Regions from separate parts of the Streptomyces sp. NPDC058240 genome, predicted to be linked through region 2. Evidence: riboswitches for the same ligand, from Rfam matches in the RefSeq annotation. Region 2 holds a riboswitch; the other holds the start of a gene.
The links. Region 2 has a riboswitch for glycine ahead of gcvP (aminomethyl-transferring glycine dehydrogenase). Riboswitches for the same ligand answer to the same signal wherever they lie in the genome.

Region 1: it holds a riboswitch for glycine, as region 2 does, so the genes downstream of both, gcvT (glycine cleavage system aminomethyltransferase GcvT) here and gcvP (aminomethyl-transferring glycine dehydrogenase) in region 2, are expected to answer to the same signal.

The regions. Positions count from the first base shown of each region.
Region 1 covers NZ_JBHVWT010000030.1:8,289-15,932, reverse strand. The annotation lists gene ACFVX4_RS30875 (ABC transporter permease) at 1-1,002, opposite strand, end outside; gene ACFVX4_RS30870 (enhanced serine sensitivity protein SseB C-terminal domain-containing protein) at 1,441-2,220, opposite strand; gene ACFVX4_RS30865 (enhanced serine sensitivity protein SseB) at 2,399-3,169, opposite strand; gene ACFVX4_RS30860 (AAA family ATPase) at 3,240-3,932, opposite strand; glycine riboswitch at 4,092-4,189, shown strand; gene gcvT (glycine cleavage system aminomethyltransferase GcvT) at 4,330-5,457, shown strand; gene gcvH (glycine cleavage system protein GcvH) at 5,550-5,927, shown strand; gene glyA (serine hydroxymethyltransferase) at 5,948-7,207, shown strand; gene ACFVX4_RS30840 (L-serine ammonia-lyase) at 7,360-7,644, shown strand, end outside.
Region 2 covers NZ_JBHVWT010000058.1:13,715-21,358, forward strand. The annotation lists gene ACFVX4_RS37345 (hypothetical protein) at 360-953, shown strand; gene ACFVX4_RS37350 (DUF5999 family protein) at 1,272-1,478, shown strand; gene gcvP (aminomethyl-transferring glycine dehydrogenase) at 1,565-4,450, opposite strand; glycine riboswitch at 4,645-4,741, opposite strand; gene ACFVX4_RS37360 (PRC-barrel domain-containing protein) at 4,855-5,223, shown strand; gene ACFVX4_RS37365 (DNA polymerase IV) at 5,148-6,608, opposite strand; gene ACFVX4_RS37370 (MerR family transcriptional regulator) at 6,666-7,283, opposite strand; gene ACFVX4_RS37375 (bifunctional nuclease family protein) at 7,452-7,644, opposite strand, start outside.

The DNA.
Region 1 (7,644 bases), on a different contig from region 2:
TCGGGTCCCCTTGGGGTCCAGGGCATCGCGCAGCCCGTCCCCGAAGAGGTTGAAGGCCAGCACGGTGATGAAGATCGTCACGCCGGGGAAGACCATGAACATCGGGTCGTGCTCGTACGTTTCCAGCGCGTCCCGCAGCATCCCGCCCCAGGAGGCGGTGGGCGGCCGGACACCTGCACCGAGGAAGCTGAGGGCCGCTTCGGTGAGGATGTTGGTGGGGATCATGAGCGTCGCGTAGACGGTGATCGGCGCGACCAGGTTGGGCAGCAGTTCACGGAAGAGGATGTGGGTCCGTCCGCCGCCGAGGCTGCGCGCCGCCTCCACGTACTCGCGCTCGCGCAGGGAGAGCGTCTGACCCCGGACGATGCGTCCCACGTACGGCCAGCCGAAGAAGCCGATGACGGCGACGAGTACGGCGATGCGTACGCCGCTGCCGGTCAGGCCGAGCAGATCGTCGGGCAGGACCGAGACCAGGGAGATGATGAAGAGGAGCTGCGGGAAGGACAGCAGCACGTCCATGACCCGGCTGATCACCGCGTCCACCCAGCCGCCGAAGTATCCGGCGATGATCCCGAAGAGGGTGCCGAGGGCGACGGCGACCAGGGCCGCCAGGAAGGCCACGAGCAGCGAGATCCGGGCGCCGTAGACGATCCGGCTGAAGATGTCGCGGCCCTTGTTGGGCTCGACGCCGAAGAGGTAGTCGCCGCTCACGCCACCGAGGTCGCCCGTGGGGAGATTGGTCAGCGGGTCGAGCATGTCCTGGTGGAAATCGTTCGGCGGATGCCCCAGCAGGCCGACGATGAGTGGCGCGAAGACCGCCACCACGATCAGGACGAGGACAACGATGCCACCCGTCAGAGCGACCTTGTCCTGCTTGAGGCGGTTCCAGGCGATCTGCTTGAGGGAGCGCCCCTCGACCTTCTTCACCCCGGAGTCGACTGCGGGACCGCCGGCCGCGATCGGATCCGCTTCCGTGGTCGGCTCGTGCAGTGGTGCCGTCATCGTGGCAAGGACCCCTCTCAACCGGCGGTGGCCGGGCCGAACTGGCCGCTGTGGCGGCACGATCAGTCAGTCGTACGCAGAGGCGGCAAGACGCCCTTGCTGCGGGAGTCTTCATTGCCGTCACTACAGGTAGCCATACCGACAGGCGAATGGATGCCTAACCGTGATGCGGTCCTGGGTGTTCCGTTATCCGGACGGAAGTGAACGCCCCCCGAACACAGGTCAGTTGAGGTGGAAGGGGGCACGCGCGCAGATTCGCGACGCTTTCACCACCAGACATACCCAGCACGGAAATCTCGGACACATGTGGCCGGTTACGGCACGGGGCAGGTGAACGCGCGCCGACATTCGGGGAGTTGATGACTTATGGCCGCGTTAGGGAATTCCGGAACGCACACCCGCATTCCGGACTCCGGGGGGCGAACAGTCCCGGAAGGGTCAGTACGCGCCCTGCGGCGGGTAGCCGTAGCCCGCGACGGGGGCCGCAGGGGCATGCGCCTCGCGGTCGTAGAACGGGCGGGCGTTGGCGCGCAGCCACATCGCGACCGGGTCGTACTCGTCGGACATCGCGACGGTGGAGACGGGCAGCCCGTCCGGGACGGCGGAGATCGACTGCTGCATCATCGCACGCGCCGCGTCCACCGAGGGCGGGCTGGTGTCGTAGAGGTCGAGACCGATGGTGAGGTACGGGACCCCGAGCGCGGGCTGCACCCAGGCGCGGCGCAGCGAGCGGATGGCCGGGGTGTGGTGGGCGTTCTGCGTGAGCAGGGCGTAGAACTGCGGGATCTCGATGGCCGGTTCGGTGAGCCGGAGCGGGCCCGCGGGCATCCGGTCGAGACCGGTGGCGATCCGGCGCAGGTCCAGCCAGGGGATGCCGACGCCGCCGCCCGGGGCGTGCGGGTTGAGCCAGATGCCCCAGCGGTCGGGGAAGAGTGCGCGGGCGATGTCCAGGCCGCCGACCAGCTCATGGGCGCGGTTCCAGCCGCTGGCGGAGAGCTCCTGGGCGGAGGTCACACAGGGGGCGTAGCCGAGGCCGTCGACCTCCATGTTCCCGTACTGGGCGTCGGGCGAGCCCGCCTGGCCGTGCCAGAGGAGCATCCAGATCCGGCCGTTCACGAGGGCCTGCAGCAGTGCCTCGTACGCGTCGTAGCGTCCGGGCGTCACTTGGCGCAGCATGTGCTCGACCTGCCCGGCCGCCGCGGTGCCTGACGCACTCACCTGGTCCCGCCCCTCTTCGATCCACTGTGTCGGCCGGCCGCTCCCGGGCACACGGGTGCGGCATGATGCCGAGGCACCAGCCATGAAACCAGCTTATGCGCCGGTCCTGACACCGACTTGACGCCATGGGTCGAAGCGGTGCTCCACGCCGGTGCCCGCCGCGGGCGCCGCGCCGGGGCTACTGGCCCGCCCGCTGGTAGAACGGCTGGATCTTCTCCCGTATCCAGTCGCCGACCGGGTCCTGTGCCACATCGAGCAGGACGAGATTGACCACCCAGGGCACCTCGACCCGGCCCAGAGCACGGCCGAGGGCGTCCATCGGGGCATTGCGCCCCGCGCCTTCCCAGGTGGAGAACTCGACGCCGATGAAGAGGACGGGGTCGCCGCCCTCGATGCTGGCCAGCGCCCGGCGGGCGGAGAGCACGACACCGCTCTCCTCGAACTCCCCGGCCGCCGCGGCGAGGAAGTCGACGGGCTCCTCCCTCCAGTCCGGTTCGTACAGCCGGACCCTGCCGCCGCTGGCCGGCCCGTCCAGCGGGGTGCGTCCGGCCCGGCAGAGCTCGGCCACGGCGGGGGGCGGCAGCGGCATCCCGACCGCGCCGCCCGGGTTCACGGCCATGCCGAGCTGCGGCGGCAGCCCTCGGGCGAAGTCGCGGGCGGGCGCGACGGTGAAGGACATCTGGGTACCGACGCAGGTGAGGAACTGCTGTTCGGAGCTGAACACGGGGACGTACGGAGCGCCCTCGATCTCCATCGTCGGCAGGTCCAGGTCCGCCGAGTCGGGTCCGCCGCCATTGGGCAGGGGCACCCAGACATGGCTGCGTCCGAGCACCTCGACGAGCCGTCCGCCCGCCTCCGGGATGCCCACCGAGGCCATCAGCACTTCTTCGAGCTCATTGGCCGGCCATCCGCCCTGCGGATGGGACTGGACCTGTGCCGGAACGTCCACTGCTTCCCCTTCTCGCCCAAGCTTTCCGGCAGAAGATTAACGCCCGCCCCGACGGCTGCCCCGGCCCCGGCTACCCGGCCCCGAGCCGCCCGTCCGCGAAGGTGATCCGGCCGAGCCTCCCCGCCGCCTCCCGGTCCAGCAGCACCGCCGAGGCGCAGCCGGGCGGCAGCAGGCCCGTCTCGGCCGCCCTCAGCAGCCTGCCCACCGCCCTGCGGTGCCGGGCGAAGGCGTATCCCGATACGCCGCGTCCGCGCTCGCGCTGGCCCTCCCTGGCCGTCTGCGGCGTGACGTCGAGCAGAACGAGGTGCAGGACCCGGCCCCGGCGCCGCGCGTCACGGGCCAGCCAGCCGCGCACCCATGCCTGTGTTCCGCAGTCGTGGACGACGGCGGACTCCCCGGAACGCAGCACCCGCCAGAGCCCCCAGTAGTGGGCGGCGCGGACGAGCGGGCGGTAGAGGGCGTAGGGAAGTAAGCGGGGCATGACCCGCGCCCAGCGGTCACGGGTGTCCTGGGAGTCGATGGCGTGGGCCGTCGTCACCGCCCGCCGGATGAGCGTCGACTTGCCGCTGCCGGGCAGCCCGGAGACCACCACCACGTCACCGGCCGCGAAGCGCAGGCCGCGCGGGCTGCGCCCGGACCGCTCCCGGAGATCCCGCACGACGGGCGCGTGCGCGCCTGGCGCCTCCCTCACCGGAGCCCCCGGCTGTGCGGGCATCGCGCCGTGCGCGACCCCCGCGGTCGTCGCGTACCGCTGCAACGTCATCGCCCTCCCCCTGTCGGCTCACCCCACGTATGCCCCTGAAGTGTAAAGAAAAGGTAATGCGGCACAACCGTCCACGCCGCTGATTTCCGGTGGGGGACCGAGGCCCCACTCCGGCGCGATGCGTGCGATGATGACCCGGCCAACTGCATAAAGGCCGTTCGAATCCGCGCGGGAGAGTTCCGGTCACTGCATGTGCCGGGCGCCGAAGGAGCAAGTTCCTCCCTTGAATCTCTCAGGCCCCGTACCGCGTGGATGAGGCAGATCTGAAAAGCGGGCCGCTGCGCGGCTCCACCCAAGGTGCAAGCCGAACCCTTCCGGGGCTCTCGGCGAACCTCTCAGGTTCCGATGACAGATGGGGAGGGATCGTCCTCGTCGTCATGCCCTGGGAGCCATATCCATGAGCACCGCCCCCCGTCTCACCGCCCTCGATGCCCTGCATCGCTCGCTGGGCGCCACGATGACCGACTTCGCGGGCTGGGACATGCCGCTGCGCTACGCCAGTGAGCGCGACGAGCACAACGCCGTGCGCACGAAGGCCGGCCTCTTCGACCTCTCGCACATGGGCGAGATCACCGTCACCGGCCCCGGGGCCGTGGCGCTCCTGAACTTCGCGCTGGTCGGCAACATCGGCACCGTCTCCGTGGGCCGCGCGCGCTACACCATGATCTGCGCCGAGGACGGCGGCATCCTGGACGACCTGATCGTCTACCGGCTCGGCGAGACGGAGTACATGGTCGTCGCCAACGCGGGCAACGCCCAGATCGTGCTGGACGCGCTGACCGCGCGGGCCGAGGGCTTCGACGCCGAGGTCCGCGACGACCGCGACGCGTACGCGCTGCTCGCCGTCCAGGGTCCCGAGTCCCCCGCGATCCTCGCCGCCGTCACCGACGCCGACCTGGACGGCCTGAAGTACTACGCCGGACTGCCCGGCACGGTCGCCGGGGTCCCCGCGCTGATCGCCCGTACCGGCTACACCGGTGAGGACGGCTTCGAGCTGTTCGTCGCCCCCGTCCACGCCGAGCAGCTGTGGAAGGCGCTGACCGAGGCGGGCGCCTCCCGGGGCCTGATCCCGTGCGGGCTCTCCTGCCGCGACACGCTGCGCCTGGAGGCGGGCATGCCGCTGTACGGACACGAGCTGACCACGGCACTGACCCCGTTCGACGCCGGTCTCGGCCGGGTCGTGAAGTTCGAGAAGGAGGGCGACTTCGTCGGCCGCAAGGCCCTTGAGGCCGCCGCCGAGCGTGCCGAGACCGCTCCGCCGCGCAAGCTGGTCGGGCTGGTCGCCGAGGGCCGCCGGGTGCCGCGCGCCGGCTTCTCCGTCGTCGCCGTGGGCGGGACCGGCGCCGAGGTCATCGGCGAGGTCACCTCGGGCGCCCCGTCGCCCACTCTGGGCAAGCCGATCGCCATGGCGTACGTGGACGCCGCGCACGCCACGCCCGGCACCGCAGGCGTCGGGGTGGACATCCGGGGCACCCACGAGCCGTACGAGGTCGTGGCGCTGCCGTTCTACAAGCGCCAGAAGTGACGTCGGCGCCCCCGAAGAAGTGACGCAGTCGCGTCTCACACCGTAAGACCACCGTTCATCAGCACTCCCCCGCGTACAGGAGAATTCAGGTCATGAGCAACCCCCAGCAGCTGCGTTACAGCAAGGAGCACGAGTGGCTGTCGGCCGTCGAGGACGGTGTGGCCACGATCGGTATCACCGAGTACGCGGCCAACGCGCTCGGCGACGTCGTCTACGCCCAGCTCCCCGAGGTCGGTGACACGGTGACCGCGGGCGAGACCTGTGGCGAGCTGGAGTCGACCAAGTCGGTGAGCGACCTGTACTCGCCGGTGACCGGAGAGGTCACCGCGGCGAACCAGGACGTCGTGGACGACCCGTCGCTGGTGAACTCCGCTCCCTTCGAGGGCGGCTGGCTGTTCAAGGTACGTATGGCGGAGGAGCCGAAGGACCTGCTCTCCGCCGACGAGTACACCGAGTTCTCCGGCAACTAAAGACCCAAAGGGACCACCTGATGTCGCTTCTCAACTCCTCCCTCCACGAGCTGGACCCGGACGTCGCCGCCGCTGTCGACGCCGAGCTCCACCGCCAGCAGTCCACCCTCGAAATGATCGCCTCGGAGAACTTCGCTCCGGTCGCGGTCATGGAGGCTCAGGGCTCCGTCCTCACCAACAAGTACGCCGAGGGCTACCCCGGCCGCCGCTACTACGGTGGCTGCGAGCACGTCGATGTCGTCGAGCAGATCGCCATCGACCGCATCAAGGCGCTGTTCGGCGCCGAGGCCGCGAACGTCCAGCCGCACTCCGGTGCGCAGGCCAACGCCGCCGCGATGTTCGCGCTGCTCAAGCCGGGCGACACGATCATGGGCCTGAGCCTCGCCCACGGCGGTCACCTGACCCACGGCATGAAGATCAACTTCTCCGGCAAGCTCTACAACGTGATCCCGTACCACGTCGACGAGACCGGCGTCGTGGACATGGCCGAGGTCGAGCGTCTGGCCAAGGAGTCCAAGCCGAAGCTGATCGTCGCCGGCTGGTCCGCGTACCCGCGTCAGCTGGACTTCGCCGCCTTCCGCCGCATCGCGGACGAGGTCGGCGCGTACCTGATGGTCGACATGGCGCACTTCGCCGGTCTGGTGGCCGCGGGTCTGCACCCCAACCCGGTGCCGCACGCCCACGTCGTCACGACCACCACGCACAAGACCCTCGGCGGTCCGCGCGGTGGCGTCATCCTGTCGACGCAGGAGCTCGCCAAGAAGATCAACTCGGCGGTCTTCCCTGGCCAGCAGGGCGGCCCGCTGGAGCACGTGATCGCGGCCAAGGCGGTCTCGTTCAAGGTCGCGGCGACCGAGGAGTTCAAGGAGCGCCAGCAGCGCACCCTGGACGGCGCCCGCATCCTCGCCGAGCGCCTGGTCCAGCCGGACGTCACCGAGGTCGGTGTCTCCGTGCTGTCCGGCGGTACGGACGTCCACCTGGTCCTCGTCGACCTGCGCAACTCCGAGCTGGACGGCCAGCAGGCCGAGGACCGGCTGCACGAGCTGGGCATCACGGTCAACCGGAACGCCATCCCGAACGACCCGCGGCCGCCGATGGTCACCTCGGGTCTGCGGATCGGTACGCCGGCCCTGGCGACCCGCGGTTTCCAGGCCGAGGACTTCACCGAGGTCGCGGAGATCATCGCCGCCGCGCTCAAGCCGTCCTACGACGCGGACGCGCTGAAGGCCCGCGTCGTCGCGCTGGCCGACAAGTTCCCGCTGTACCCCGGCCTCAAGTAGGTCACCCGCAGTTTGCACGTCGGGTGGGGGCACCGCGCACACTGAAGAGTGAGCACGGTGCCCCCGCCCTTGTCCCGCGCTCTTCGTACCCACCGGTCCGTCCCGCACCACCCGGCAGACGACGACGTCTACCAACCCTTGAGGAGTCACCCGTGGCCATCTCGGTCTTCGACCTGTTCTCGATCGGCATCGGCCCGTCCAGCTCCCATACGGTCGGCCCGATGCGCGCCGCCCGCATGTTCGCGCGCCGGCTGAAGAACGAGGGCCTGATCGCCCACACCGTCTCGATACGCGCCGAGCTGTACGGCTCGCTCGGTGCGACCGGTCACGGCCACGGCACCCCCAAGGCCGTCCTGCTCGGCCTGGAGGGCGAATCGCCCCGCACCGTCGACGTGGAGTCCGCCGACGAGCGGGTGGAGCAGATCCGCACCACGGGC
Region 2 (7,644 bases):
CGCCCGCCGGAGGCACATTCCATGGGCATGGTGCAGCACACGTTTCCCCGTCCGGCGTGAGTGAAAACGCCGATGCGTTTCGGCCGTCCGCGCCGGGGGAAAAATCCCAGGCGGCAGCTGCGCCGTTGACACAGAATCAGTAGATTCTCCGCATAATAAAGTCTTGATACCGCCTTGTCGGCAATGCCTGCGACGGCTAGTGGAATCACCGCGTGAACACGTGTCGTATAAACTCCGCGGACGAGGCAGAGAGTTGACGCACCGGCCCAGTCACCGGCCTCCTCTGGCCCCGCATGCCGACAGCGCCGTCTGCACCCGCCCACGCACCACCGTGTCTCCGAAGTGAGAGGCGACCCACTATGCCGCTGCATGTTTCCCCGGCTCCCGCGCCCGCTCTGCGCAGCGTTCTCGCGGCACTCGGTTCACCCACCGCGGTCCGCGAAGCCCGCACACCCGCCCTCCGATCCGCCCAGGGGCCACTGAGTCCCGAACTCCCGCTCCCCGTCCACGTACTGGAGCGGATCGGTCCGAACGGGCTCGCTCCCGCCACCCGGCTGGCCGGGTGGCGGTTCCTGATCCGCAGCTCGGAGCAGGCCGTCGCCGCGGCAGACACCATGCTCACCGCGAACGGCTGGGCCTTCTCGCACTTCTTCGAGGGCCCCTACATCGCCTCGACCGAGCTCGCCCTGCGACAGGCCGAGACGGTGACACCGCACTACCAGCCGCGGCTGCTGTCCATCCCGGAGCTCTACATGCTGGCGCTGTGGCTGCACTGCGACGTCGAGGCCGACGCCTCCGGCGGGGCGCTCGCCCCCGCCGATCTTCTGGTTCCGCTGGCTCCCGCCCCACCGGGCATCGCGGCACATCGCCCGCACCGGGTCGCCGATCTGCTCCGCGTGATGACGCTGCGCATCACCCCCGGCCCCGGCCCCCTGCTCGGATCCCCGGCCTGAGAACCGGACCCCGCATCAGCACACCGTGCCCCGCCGCCGTCCCCGGTCGCGGGGCACAGTGCTGGAGGGGCGCACTTCGCGCCCGTCCGGACTAGCCCGGAACGACCACCCCGAACCACCCGAAGGGACAGTGCAGTTGCGGTGAACCGTCCGCGCGGGTGATGCGTCCTCCGGGTAAGGAGAAGTGCTGCTGCGAAATCCCTGCGGATTGACGCCCGTGGGGCAACACTGGGACCGGACCGATCGATACGGGGGGCGGCCATGAACACCTCATCCAGCCGCAGGACATTCACTACAACGCAGCGAAAGAACCCAGCCATGTGCCAGCACCAGCCACCATGCCCGACCGCCGACTCAGCCGACCGGGAAGCCGCCCGCCTGACGGCGCACCACCCAGAACAGGGCTGGAGCCTGCTGTGCAACGGAGTCCTGCTCTTCGAGGACACCGGTGAGCTGCTCCCGGACGGTCAGATCATCGCTCCGCACCGGCCCCTGGGGACCGATCGGGTGATGAAGGCCGCCTGACCGCGGCCGGTAGGAGTGGGGCCGGCCCGGAGAATTCTCCGAACCGGCCCCGACGCATGTCCGTGTCACACGGTGGCGCTCATGACTCAGTTGTCGTACTCGTCCAGCGGCGGGCAGGAGCAGACGAGGTTGCGGTCGCCGAAGGCGCCGTCGATCCGGCGCACCGGCGGCCAGTACTTGTCGGCGGCCGAGACTCCGGCCGGGAAGACCGCCACCTCACGGCTGTATCCGTGCTTCCACTCCCCGCCCAGCATCGCCGCGGTGTGCGGAGCGTTGTGCAGCGGGTTGTCGTCCGCGCTCCACTCGCCGGAGGCCACCTTCTCGACCTCGTCGCGAATGGCGATCATCGTGTCGCAGAACCGGTCGAGCTCCGCGAGGTTCTCGCTCTCGGTCGGCTCGATCATCAGCGTCCCGGCGACCGGGAACGACATGGTCGGCGAGTGGAAGCCGTAGTCGATCAGCCGCTTGGCGATGTCGTCGACGCTGACGCCGGTGGCCTTGGAGATCGGCCGCAGGTCCACGATGCACTCGTGCGCGACCAGACCGGCCGGGCCGTTGTACAGGATCGGGTAGTACGGTTCCAGACGCTTGGCGATGTAGTTGGCCGCGAGCACGGCGACCTGCGTCGCACGCTTCAGGCCCTCCCCGCCCATCAGGCGTACGTACGCCCAGGAGATGGGGAGAATGCCGGCCGAGCCCCACGGAGCGGCCGAGATCGGTCCGACGCCGGTCTCGGGGCCCGCCGAGGGCTGCAGCGGGTGGTTCGGCAGGTACGGCGCGAGGTGGGCGCGCACCCCGACCGGGCCGACGCCGGGGCCGCCGCCGCCGTGCGGGATGCAGAAGGTCTTGTGCAGGTTCAGGTGCGAGACGTCGCCACCGAACCGGCCCGGCCGGGCGAGGCCCACCAGCGCGTTGAGGTTGGCGCCGTCGACGTACACCTGGCCGCCGGCGTCGTGCACCTCGGCGCAGATGTCGGCGACGTGCTCCTCGAACACGCCGTGCGTCGACGGGTACGTGATCATGAGCACGGCGAGCTCGTCGCGGTGCTTCTCGATCTTGGCGCGGAGGTCCTCTATGTCGACCTCGCCGTCGTCGGCGGTCTTGACCACGACGACCTTCATGCCGGCCATCACGGCGCTGGCCGCGTTGGTGCCGTGCGCGGAGGACGGGATCAGGCAGACGGTGCGCTGCTCGTCACCGTTGGCCCGGTGGTACGCCCGTACGGCCAGCAGGCCCGCGAACTCGCCCTGCGAGCCCGCGTTCGGCTGGATGGAGACCGCGTCGTACCCGGTGACCTCGGCGAGGCGCTCCTCCAACTCACGGATGAGGGTGAGGAAACCCTGCACCTGCTCGGCCGGGGCGAAGGGGTGCAGCGCGCCGAACTCGGGCCAGGTGATCGACTCCATCTCGGTGGTCGCGTTCAGCTTCATGGTGCAGGAGCCGAGCGGGATCATGCCGCGGTCCAGCGCGTAGTCGCGGTCGGCGAGCTTGCGCAGGTAGCGCAGCATCGCGGTCTCGGAACGGTGCTGGTGGAAGACCGGGTGGGTGAGGATCTCGTCGGTGCGCAGCAGACCCTCGGGCAGCACGTCGGCAGCGCTGGCGTCCAGCTCCTCGATGTCCCCGTCGGCGCCGAAGGCGGCCCAGACGGCGGCGACCTGCGTACGCGTGGTGGTCTCGTCGCAGGCGAGGGAGACCAGGTCGGCGTCGACGAGCCGCAGGTTGACCCCGCGCTCGCGGGCATCCGCGACGATGTCGGCGGCCTTCCCCGGGACGCGCACGGTGAGGGTGTCGAAGTGGGCGCCGGTCACGACGTCGATACCGGAGGCGCGCAGGCCCTCGGCCAGGATCGTCGCGTAGCGGTGGGTGCGCCGGGCGATCGTCCGCAGCCCGTCCGGGCCGTGGTAGACGGCGTACATTCCGGCCATGACGGCGAGGAGCACCTGGGCGGTACAGATGTTGCTGGTGGCCTTTTCGCGGCGGATGTGCTGCTCGCGGGTCTGCAGGGCCAGCCGGTAGGCCTTGTTGCCGTCCGCGTCGACGGAGACTCCGACGAGACGGCCGGGAAGGCTGCGGGCGAACTTCTCGCGTACGGCCATGAAGCCGGCGTGCGGTCCGCCGAAGCCCATCGGCACACCGAAGCGCTGCGTGGTGCCGACCGCGATGTCCGCACCCAGGTCACCGGGCGAGGTGAGCAGGGTGAGGGCCAGCAGGTCGGCGGCGACCGTGACGATCGCACCCAGTTCGTGGGCCTGCTCGATGACGGGTTCGATGTTCCGCACCGCCCCGGACGCGCCCGGGTACTGCACCAGGACGCCGAAGACACCGCGCTCGGCGATCTCCGCCGGGATGCCGTCGGACAGGTCGGCGACGACGACCTCGACACCGGTCGGCTCGGCGCGGGTCTCGATGACCGCGATCGTCTGCGGCAGGGTGTCGGTGTCGACGAGGAAGACGCCGTCCTTGACCTTGCCGACGCGCCGGGAGAGGGCCATGGCCTCGGCGGCCGCGGTGCCCTCGTCGAGCAGGGAGGCGCCGGAGGTGGGCAGCCCGGTCAGCTCGGCGACCATCGTCTGGAAGTTGAGGAGCGCCTCCAGGCGGCCCTGCGAGATCTCCGGCTGGTACGGCGTGTAGGCCGTGTACCAGGCGGGGTTCTCCATGACATTGCGCAGGATCACCGGCGGGGTGAAGGTGCCGTAGTAGCCGAGTCCGATCATCGGGGCCAGCACCTGGTTGCGGTCCGCGAGGGCGCGCAACTCGGCGAGGACCTCGGCCTCGGTACGCGCGGTCGGCAGCCCGAGTGCCTCCGTGCTCTTGATGACGTCGGGCACGGCGGCCGCGGTGAGCTCGTCCAGCGAGCCGTAACCGACCTGGGCGAGCATCTTCGACTGCGCCTCGGCATCGGGTCCGATGTGGCGCTGCTCGAACGGAATGCCCTGCTCCAGCTGGGAGAGCGGAGTGCGACGGGGGGTCATGGTGGAGGCCTCCTGGTCTGTCACGACCTGCGAGGGGCACCACGGCGCGGGTGCCCGAACGGCCTCCCCCTCTGTCATCTCAACCTGAGAGCTTCACCGGCACGCCCTGCGGCATACCGGTTTTCACCGTCGGTGAGGAAAGGAATCGCACCGGCACTCGGCCGCACGAAACCCGCCCTGCTTTCCAGAGTGACCTCGTCCGTGCGGTACGGGGGCCTGAGAGATTCCGGGGAGGATTTGCTCCTTCGGCGCCTCCGGATCAGCTCCGGAGGACTCTCCCGCACGGGGTCAGCAGCCATCACCAGCCTACCAGCGGGGTTCATGGCTGATTTCTCGAGTGGCCAACCACCCGGATCTGCCCTTTTGTAGTGCTTGTGGAGTAGCCGCGACCAGTGGGAGGGACCGTGCAGACCGACATCGATCCGCGCAGCCTGATCGGCCGCAAGGCGTTCGACCGCAAGGGCACCAAGATCGGGACCGTGGACGAGGTGTACCTCGACGACGCGACCGGTGTGCCCGAGTGGGCGGCCGTACGTACCGGACTCTTCAGCCGGGACGCGTTCGTCCCGCTGGAACCCAGCGAATTCGTGGAGGATTCGCTCCGCATCCCCTTCGACCGCGCGCTGATCAAGGACGCGCCCGACTTCGGCGTCGGCCGCCATCTCTCACCGGAACAGGAGCTCCAGCTCTACCGGCACTACGGTCTGGACTCCCCGCCCGAGGAGGCCGGCCCGGACAGGGACTTCGGCAGACTGGCCGGCCAGGACGAGTAGTCCACCGGGTCCCGCACCAACGGCAGCGGATCGGCCGGCCGGAGTTCCGGGTCGTCGATCCGGAACGTACGCACCCGGCCGGGCGCCGACTCGGGCTCCTCGAACCGCACGGTCACCCGGCCGACGCCGCTGCCCTGCACCCAGCCATGGCCGTATGCGTCATGGCGTACGTCGTGTCCGGCGGGCCAGCGCCGCGCGGCGCGCTGCTCGGCGGTCTCCTCGGCCTCCGCCCGGGGATCGTCCGGCGGCTCGGCCCCGTCGTCCCCGGACGGCGTCGTCTCCGCGGCCGGATCCTCGGTCGCGGCCCGCTCACCGGCGGCCTGGGCGAAGAGATCCTCCTGCGTGTAGTCGGCAAGCCCCGTCACGCCCACTCCGAGGAGCCGGACGCCTCCGGTGGTGTCCACTGCCTCCAGGAGCCGTGCGGCGGCCTCACGGACCACCGTGGGGTCGTCCGTGGGCCCCCGCAGCGTCTCGGACCGCGTGAGCGTCGAGAAGTCGTACCGACGCACCTTCAGCACCACCGTCCGCCCGGACCGCCCCGCGCCCCGCAGCCGCTGGACGCATCGGCCGGCCAGTCGCTCGACCTCCGTCCTGATCCGCACCCGGTCGTGCAGGTCGGCGTCGAAGGTGTCCTCGACCGACACCGATTTCGCGTCCCGCTCCGCGACCACCGGCCGGTCGTCGTACCCGAACGCCATGCGGTGGAGCGAGCCGCCGTGCGCCTTCCCCAGCAGGCGTACGAGCTCGTCCTCTCCCGCCTCGACCAAGTCGTCGACCGTGGTCATCCCGGCACGGCGCAGATGGTCCGCCGTCGCCGGCCCGACACCGGGGAGAATCCGCACCGACATGGGTGCGAGCAGTGCCCGCTCCGTGCCCGGTTCCATGAGCAGCAGGCCGTTCGGTTTCGCCTCCTCCGAAGCGATCTTGGCCAGCATCTTGGAACCGGCAAGCCCCACCGAGCCGGTGAGCCCGGTGACCGCCTTGATGGCCGTACGCAGCTGCTCGCCGATCTCCAGCGCCGAAGCCGTGTCGTCGGCCGTCCCGCCGGCCTCCAGGTCGACGAAGGCCTCGTCCAGGCTGAGGGGCTCCACCAGCGGGGAGAGCCGCGCGAGCAGCTCCATCACCTGGTCGCTCACCGTCCGGTACAGCTGGAAGCGGGGCACCAGATAGGCCGCGTTGGGCGCCAGCCGCCGCGCCTGCGCCATGGGCATGGCCGAGTGCACCCCGAAGCGTCGCGCCTCGTACGAGGCGGTGGCGACGACTCCGCGTGGTCCCAGTCCGCCGACCACGACCGGCTTGCCGCGCAGGCTCGGCTTCGCCGCCTGCTCGGCAGAGGCGTAGAAGGCATCCATGTCCAGATGCAGGATGGTGGGCGCGGCTCTCACATCAATCGATGCTGCCCTACGGCACTGACAATCACCGCGCCCGAACCGTCGGCCGGGTCAGCCGGCGCGGTTGCGGCGCCGCGCGAGCTCATCGGTGGGGTTGTTCCCGATGAGGGTCTCGCCCGTGTCCACCCGCTCGCCGTGCAGCTGCGAGAGAGCGGCGTCCACGTCCTGCCACACCACGCCCACCGCGATACCGAAGACCCCCTGGCCGCCCTGGAGCAGGCTGACGACCTCGTCGGGCGAGGAGCACTCGTAGACCGTCGCCCCGTCGCTCATCAGCGTCATCCGCTCAAGGTCCTGGAATCCCCGGGCCCGCAGATGCTGAACCGTGGTGCGGATGTTCTGGAGTGCCACACCCGTGTCCAGGAAGCGCTTCACGATCTTCAGCAGGACGACGTCCCGGAAGCTGTAGAGCCGCTGTGTGCCGGAGCCGTACGCCGGGCGCACGCTCGGCTCCACCAGACCCGTGCGCGCCCAGTAGTCGAGCTGCCGGTAGGTGATCCCGGCAGCCGCGCAGGCGGTCGGCCCGCGGTAGCCGATGTCGTTGGCCGATGCCACTCCGTCCCCCGCCACCGCCGCCGGTTGAACCGGTTGCATGATGGTGTGGTCGGCTGTACTCCCCTGCTGCGGATACGGCCCACCCGCTGCCGTACCGTCGCCGCTGCTTCTCACGCCGACCTCCGTCCTAGACCTGCCATCTCGAAGGTAGGCAGTCACTCGGGGTGCGTCAACGATCGCCACACTCGGCACGCCGAGTGATAATCACCCTGAGGGTGGTTTCCCGTGACTCACGAGCGGGAAAGGCTTGCCGGATGCGCTGACGGCGGCCCCGAAGAACGGTCACTGACTGTTGGTGCCGAAATCCTCCGGAGAGATCTGATCGAGGAACTCGCGGAATTTCTCCACCTCATCCTCCTGCTCGTCCGGGATGGCGATGCCGGCGTCGTCGAGCACCCCGTCACTGCCGTAGATCGGCGTTCCGGTACGCAATGCGAGCGCTATGGCGTCGGACGGCCGCGCGCTCACCTCGACC